2 regions of the Synechococcus sp. YX-04-1 genome follow, and region 2 is predicted to be linked to the other one. Evidence: predicted binding sites of a transcription regulator. Region 2 holds the regulator's gene; the other holds the start of a gene.
What was found. The regulator NtcA, encoded in region 2, controls nitrogen genes in cyanobacteria. The targets are predictions, from matches to a motif close to GTANCNNNNGNTAC.
Positions count from the first base shown of each region.

Region 1: a site for NtcA is predicted at 1,006-1,019, ahead of Q3Y53_RS02090 (circularly permuted type 2 ATP-grasp protein). Genes of this name have one in related genera too.

Region 1 is NZ_JAUONZ010000001.1:412,439-415,711, reverse strand. It holds gene Q3Y53_RS02100 (sodium:solute symporter family protein) at 1-815, opposite strand, end outside; gene Q3Y53_RS02095 (hypothetical protein) at 805-930, opposite strand; gene Q3Y53_RS02090 (circularly permuted type 2 ATP-grasp protein) at 1,132-2,607, shown strand; gene Q3Y53_RS02085 (alpha-E domain-containing protein) at 2,601-3,273, shown strand, end outside.
Region 2 is NZ_JAUONZ010000001.1:34,459-37,731, forward strand. It holds gene Q3Y53_RS00205 (cob(I)yrinic acid a,c-diamide adenosyltransferase) at 1-498, opposite strand, end outside; gene rph (ribonuclease PH) at 644-1,387, shown strand; gene ntcA (global nitrogen regulator NtcA) at 1,446-2,162, shown strand; gene Q3Y53_RS00220 (DUF3084 domain-containing protein) at 2,190-3,273, shown strand, end outside.

The sequences.
Region 1 (3,273 bases), 380 kb from region 2:
ACAAAGGAGGTCATCACCACCGAACGCCGGCTGGCGAAGACCCTTGACCACCAGATGTTGTTGTGAAACACCTCGCCCATTGAAAAGAGGGCGGAATTCCAGGCGATCAACAAGCCCGCCGGCAGCAGCAGATCAAGCCGATCGGGATGCCGGGCCAGCAAGGAGGCATGCACCTCAGGCATCGGGAATTGTCGGAAGGCGAGCACCGCCACCACCGCCAGCAACACCATGATCAACAGCGACTGAATGAAATCGGTGCCGATCACGGCCCGCATTCCGCCAAACAGGGTGTAGACGGTGGCGACACCAATCACCACCACCATCCCCACGTGGTAATCGAAACCTGAAAGGGCCTGCAGCAGCAGGCCAGCACCCATCGCCTGGGTCATCAGAAAGCCCAAGGTGTAGATCGCGGTGATCACCATGAACACCCACCAAGCCAGACGCCCGTAGCGCAGGCGAATGAAGTCGCCGCTGGTGCGCCCGTTGGGCATCAGCTGCTTGATCCGCGAGGCCAGGGGGGCGAACAGGATCAGGCCAAGCCCGGCCAGGGCATAGCTGAACATGCCCCAAAGCCCGGTTTTGTAGCCGAATTCAGGGGCGAGCAGGGTGGTGTTACCGGTCACCCATGAGGCCATCAACGTGGCCGTGCTCAGGGCCAGCCCGATGTTGCGCCCCGCCAGCATGTAGTCATCGGCATTGCCTTGACCGCGCCGTCCCCAGGCAATCCCGAGCGCCACCCAGAAAACAGAGAACAGCACCACCAGCGCCCAGGCGATTCCGGGCTGGAGGAAGGGAACCGAGTCAGCGGACATCCGTCGATCCCCTGCGGTTCCAATAGAGATGTCCGCGCAGAATCATCACCACCGTCGCCGCAGTCACAACGGCACCAAGGGCAAAGATCAGTCGGGCCCAGAGCAGTTCATCCAAGACGAAGACCGTTTGAACTCCAGAAACAGATAAGCAAAAGAGGTTCTCAGGCCTAACCCTGTGCCCTCCATACAGGTGCCTACGGATACCCAAACATCAAGCGATCAGCGCCCTGTCGCCGGAAATTGCGGAATGTGTAGCAACTACAACCCGAAGGGGGTTGGGGCGACGCCTTGGATGACTTGCGTCCAGACCATCGAAATGTTCACCGACTACAAACCCACGGTCGGCTTCGACGAATATTTCTGCAGTGAAACGGCGAGGCCTCGCGAAGATCTGGCCACGCTGCTTGCATCGCTGGGGCAGATGGGGTTGCCCGAACTGAACCGAAGCCATGCCTCCGCCAGCCAGCTGCTGCGTCGCCTCGGTGCCACCTTCCGCCTGAACGATTCTGGCCTCAAGGGCAGTGAACGGATTCTTCCTTTCGATCCCTTGCCCCGACTGATCGGCCGCAGCGACTGGATCAACCTGGAGCGGGGACTGCTGCAACGCCTGGAAGCCATCGACTGCTTCCTCGCCGACATCTACGGCCCCCAGCAGATCCTCAACGACGGTGTGATCCCGCGGGAAGACGTGGAAAGTTCCTCCGGCTGGCGACCTCAGATGCAGGGCATCAGCCTGCCCCTCAACCGCTGGTGCCACATCTCCGGACTCGACCTGATCCGCGACGGTAATGGCACCTGGCGTGTCCTGGAAGACAACCTGCGCTGTCCGTCGGGGGTGGCCTATTTCCTCGAGAATCGTCGGGTAATGAAACGGTTGTTCCCTGGCCTGTTCGAGGGCCGTGCCGTTCAACCGATCGACGCCTATCCCTCCCATCTGCTGCGCACCCTTCAGGACCTGGCGCCCTGGAGTGATAGTCCCCGCGTAGCAATCCTGACGCCCGGGGTGTTCAACAGCGCCTATTTCGAGCACAGCTATCTGGCCCAGCAGATGGGCATTGCACTGATTGAGGGACGCGACCTGGTGTGCGAAGACGGCCGGGTGTGGATGCGCAGCACCAACGGCCTCAAGCCCGTGGATGTGATCTACCGCCGCATCGACGACGATTTTCTCGATCCCACCGTGTTCCGCCAGGACTCAATGCTGGGGGTTCCGGGCCTAATCGACGTGCTGCGGCAAGGACGGGTCGCCATCGCCAATGCCCCTGGCACCGGCGTCGCCGACGACAAGCTGATCTACGCCCACGTGCCGGCGATGATCCGCTACTACCTCGATGAGGATCCGATCATCGAGAACGTTCCCACCTATCTCTGTGCCCGGCCGGACGACCAGCGCTATGTGCTTGAACACCTCGAGCAGCTGGTGGTGAAGTCGGTGGCGGAAGCCGGAGGTTACGGAATGCTGATCGGCCCCCAGGCCAGCCGATCGGAGCTGGCGGACTTCGACACGAAGATCCGTGCGAATCCCCGCAACTTCATCGCGCAGCCCACACTGCAGCTCTCCACCGTGCCATCCCTCAGTGACGGTGAGCTCTACCCCTGCCACGTGGATCTGCGCCCCTATGTGCTGCGCGGCGCAAGCAACTGGGTGAGCCCAGGGGGGCTGACGCGGGTGGCCCTGAAGCGCGGCTCGCTGGTGGTGAATTCGTCCCAGGGGGGCGGCTGCAAGGACACCTGGATCGTCGACGACCAACGAATAGCAGCACCGCAGCCCCAGGAGGCTGTGCCGTGTTGAGCCGTGTTGCTGATTCGCTGTATTGGATCAACCGCTATCTGGAACGCGCCGAAAACATCTCGCGCTTTCTGGAAGTCAGTGAAGCGATGGCGCTGGACTGTCCTCCGGGCAGCGCCGAACCGTGGCTGCCGCTGGTGGAGGTAACGGGGGATCGCCACCGCTTCGATACGACCTATCCCGATGCGACGCCCAAACAGGTGGTGCGCTTCCTGCTGCTGGACCGCAGCAATCCCAACAGCATCGTGAGTTGCATTGCGATGGCCCGGGAAAACGCGCGGCAGATCAGGGATGTGATCACCACGGAGATGTGGGAGCAGATCAATGATCTGCACTGGAGCCTGCAGGACGACGAAGACATCTGGCGGGAACAGGTGCAGGAGCAACTGCGGATCATTCGGCGTGGCTGCCAGCTCGTTTACGGGATCACCGACACCACCCTGAGCCGTGATCTGAGCTGGCTGTTCAGTCAGCTGGGACGTTTGATCGAACGCGCCGACAAAACGTCGCGCATCCTCGACGTCAAATACTTCCTACTGCTGCCCTCCCCCGAGGAGGTGGGCGGCGTGCTGGATGAACTGCAGTGGATCACCCTGCTGCGCACAGCAGGCGCCTATCAGATGTACCGCCAGAGCGTGCAGCAAGCCATCAGCCCGGCGTCCGTGGCCC
Region 2 (3,273 bases):
CTCGAGGGCTTCAATCACGTCCGCTTCATCCAGGTATCCGAAGGCCACTGCAAGACCGATTTCATCCAAGACCAGCTGGTCGAGATCTCCCTGGATCAGATGCTGGCGGCAGATGGACCAAACAGCAGCCACCGCCTCAGCGCCACCGGGATGCCCCGGCGAGGAGAGGCAGAGGGGCACTTCCGGCCGCAGCCAAACAAGGCCTCCACAGAGCTGCACCCGTCCTGCAGGTCCCTGCTGAACGCCCCCTTTGAGGAACTGACTGATCAGAACACGACTGCCCAAGCCGGCAGCACGCATGGCTTGACTCAGAACATTGGCGAAACTGCCTCGGTAGGGCGCTGTATGCACTTGCAGCTGCCCTTCTGGAGCCACCAGATGTAGGGGTGGCGGGTCAGAGACAGAAGGTAAGGGCCTGAGGCCCGCCCGCTGCAAAGCCTGCTGATCCCGATCCAGGGAGTTCTGGAAGGCTTGGGGGTCGGCGAGGCTTGTGGTCATCGCGGAAGCATCTGTCCGGGCGATCCCGGCGAGACCTTGAATCTAGCGGCGAGATCACATTCCACAAGAGGATTGACACCACCCATGGTGTTTGGACAGGGCGAGACCCAACCGCCTGCGAGGCTTGACGAACTGCACACCACCGATGAGCCAATCCCTTGAACACCGCACTGATGGCCGTCGCCCGCAGCAGTTGCGACCGTTCTCGGTGACCTGGAATCCCATGGGGTTCGCCTTGAGCTCCCTTGTGGTTCACACCGGTCGAACCGCTGTGCTCTGCAGCGTCTGCTTGGAGGACAAGGTTCCCCGCTGGCGTAAGGGAGAAGGGTTGGGATGGCTCAGCGCCGAATACCGTCTGCTGCCCGGCTCCACCCCACAGCGGCAATCACGGGAGCTAATGAAACTCTCGGGTCGCACCCAGGAGATTCAGCGGTTGATCGGCCGCAGCCTGCGCGCCGTGATCGACATGGAGCGCCTTGGTGAGCGCACCTTGCTGATCGACTGCGACGTGATCCAAGCGGACGCCGGCACCAGGACGGCCTCGATCACCGGGGCTTGGCTTGCCCTGGACCAGGCCTGCCGATCACTGGTGGAACAAGGAGTCCTGGAGCAATCGCCCCTGGTCGACCAGGTGGCGGCCGTGTCCGTCGGCTTGGTGGATGGCCAGGCCTTGCTGGATCTGGACTACAGCGAAGACAGCCGAGCTGAGGTGGACCTGAATGTTGTGCAGGCCGGCGATGGACGTCTGTTGGAAATCCAGGGAACTGCTGAGGGAGCGCCCTTCAGCCGCAACCAACTCAATGAGCTGCTGGATTTAGCGGAGCCGGGAGTGTCATCCCTGATGCAGGCGCAACGCCAGGCCTTCAACGAGCACAGCAGCGTTACGTAATAACCGCTACATGGCGGCCACCGCCAGCTCCGTAACTTCGCCTCACCAGGGGGTTGTCATGACCAGTAGCCGAGGTTTCAGCCGATACGCCCCGCAGATGGTGGCTCCAGCTCCCAGCGCAGAGCCGGCCAACCGTTCTCTCCTGGAGATCATCCGGGATCTCGATGGCGCCAGCAGTGAACTGGTTGACCGCAACAAGACCATCTTCTTCCCCGGAGATCCCGCAGAACGGGTGTATCTGATCCGCCGGGGAGCCGTGCGCCTGTCCCGCGTTTACGAGTCGGGTGAAGAAATCACCGTGGCCCTGCTTCGCGAGAACAGCCTCTTCGGAGTGCTGTCCCTGCTGACCGGTCAAAGGTCCGATCGGTTCTACCACGCTGTGGCCTTCACCCGGGTCGAAATGGTGACGGCACCGGCGACCTCCGTGAAGGCCGCCATCGAAGCAGACACCAGCGTTGGCCTGCGCTTGCTGCAGGGTCTCTCCAGCCGAATTCTGCAGACCGAAACGATGATTGAAACCCTGACCCACAGGGACATGTCATCCCGGCTGGTGAGCTTCCTGCTCGTGCTGTGCAGGGATTTCGGCGTGGCAGATGAGCTGGGCATCACCATCGACCTACGCCTGTCCCATCAAGCCATCGCCGAAGCAATTGGCTCAACACGGGTCACAATCACGCGTCTGCTGGGAGACTTGCGTCAATCCGGTCTGGTTCAGATTGACCGCAAGAAAATCACCGTTCTGGATCCAATCGCTCTGGCCAAACGCTTCAGCTAAGCCGGCCATCGACCGACGGGTGCAGCCATGAGCGGCTGGGCACTGATCCTGGTTCTGCTGGTGCTCGGGGGCGTGCTGTCGACCCTGGGCGACCGTTTGGGCAGCCGCGTCGGCAAAGCGCGACTCAGTTTGTTCAGGATGCGCCCAAGGCGCACCGCCGTTTTGATCACGGTGCTGACCGGCAGCCTGATCAGCGCACTCTCGCTTGGCCTGATGCTGTTGGTGAGCCGGCAGTTGCGGGTGGGCCTGTTTGAACTGGATGCCCTGCAGGAGAAACTCCAGGACAGCCGGCAACAGCTGGAGGCAGCCGAGCGGGAACGGGACAAGACCCAAACGGAAACCAAGCGGATCGCCACTGAGCTCAAGCAATCGCAGCAACGGGCCAACACCCTGCGCCTTGAACTGGCTCCTCTTCAGAAAGAGCGGGCCCAACTCGAAGCTGAACGTGAACGCCTCAGCCAGGACATCGCCTCCCGCGATGCGGACATCCAGCGGACGGAAGCCGAACTCAACAGCGTTCGCAGCCGCATCCGTGCCGGTGAGCAGGAACTCAAGGAACTGGAACGCAATCTGGTCGCCCTGAGGCGTGGATCGGTGGTGATCAGCAGCGGACAGACCTTGGCGAGAGCAACGGTTCGACTCGATGCCCCAGACCAGGCGAAACAGGCTGTGGACAGGCTGTTGCAGGAGGCCAATCTCAACGCCTACGGGAAAGTGCGGCCTGGCGAAGCCCCCGAACGCCAGTTGATCCGCGTTCCGCGCAGCGATGTTGAACGCCTGCAAAGCATCATCCGCAAACCGGAGACCTGGGTGATCTCGCTGCGCTCCGCCACCAATGTGCTGCGGGGTGAAACAGCGGTGTACGCCTTCCCCGAGGTGCGTCCCAACCGGCCAGTGGCCCAACGCGGAGACGTGCTGGCCACCACCACACTGCCACCGGATGAACGCACGCCAGAGGGCATTCGCACACGACTGAACCTTCTCTTGGCCTCGGCCTATGCCGAGGTGCAGCGGAGAGGATCGCTGAGCGAGGGCCTTCAGTTCGATGGATCAGCCCTCTCCCAACTGGCCCAGACCCTGATGGAAGGACCCAGCCAAAGCGTTGGATTGG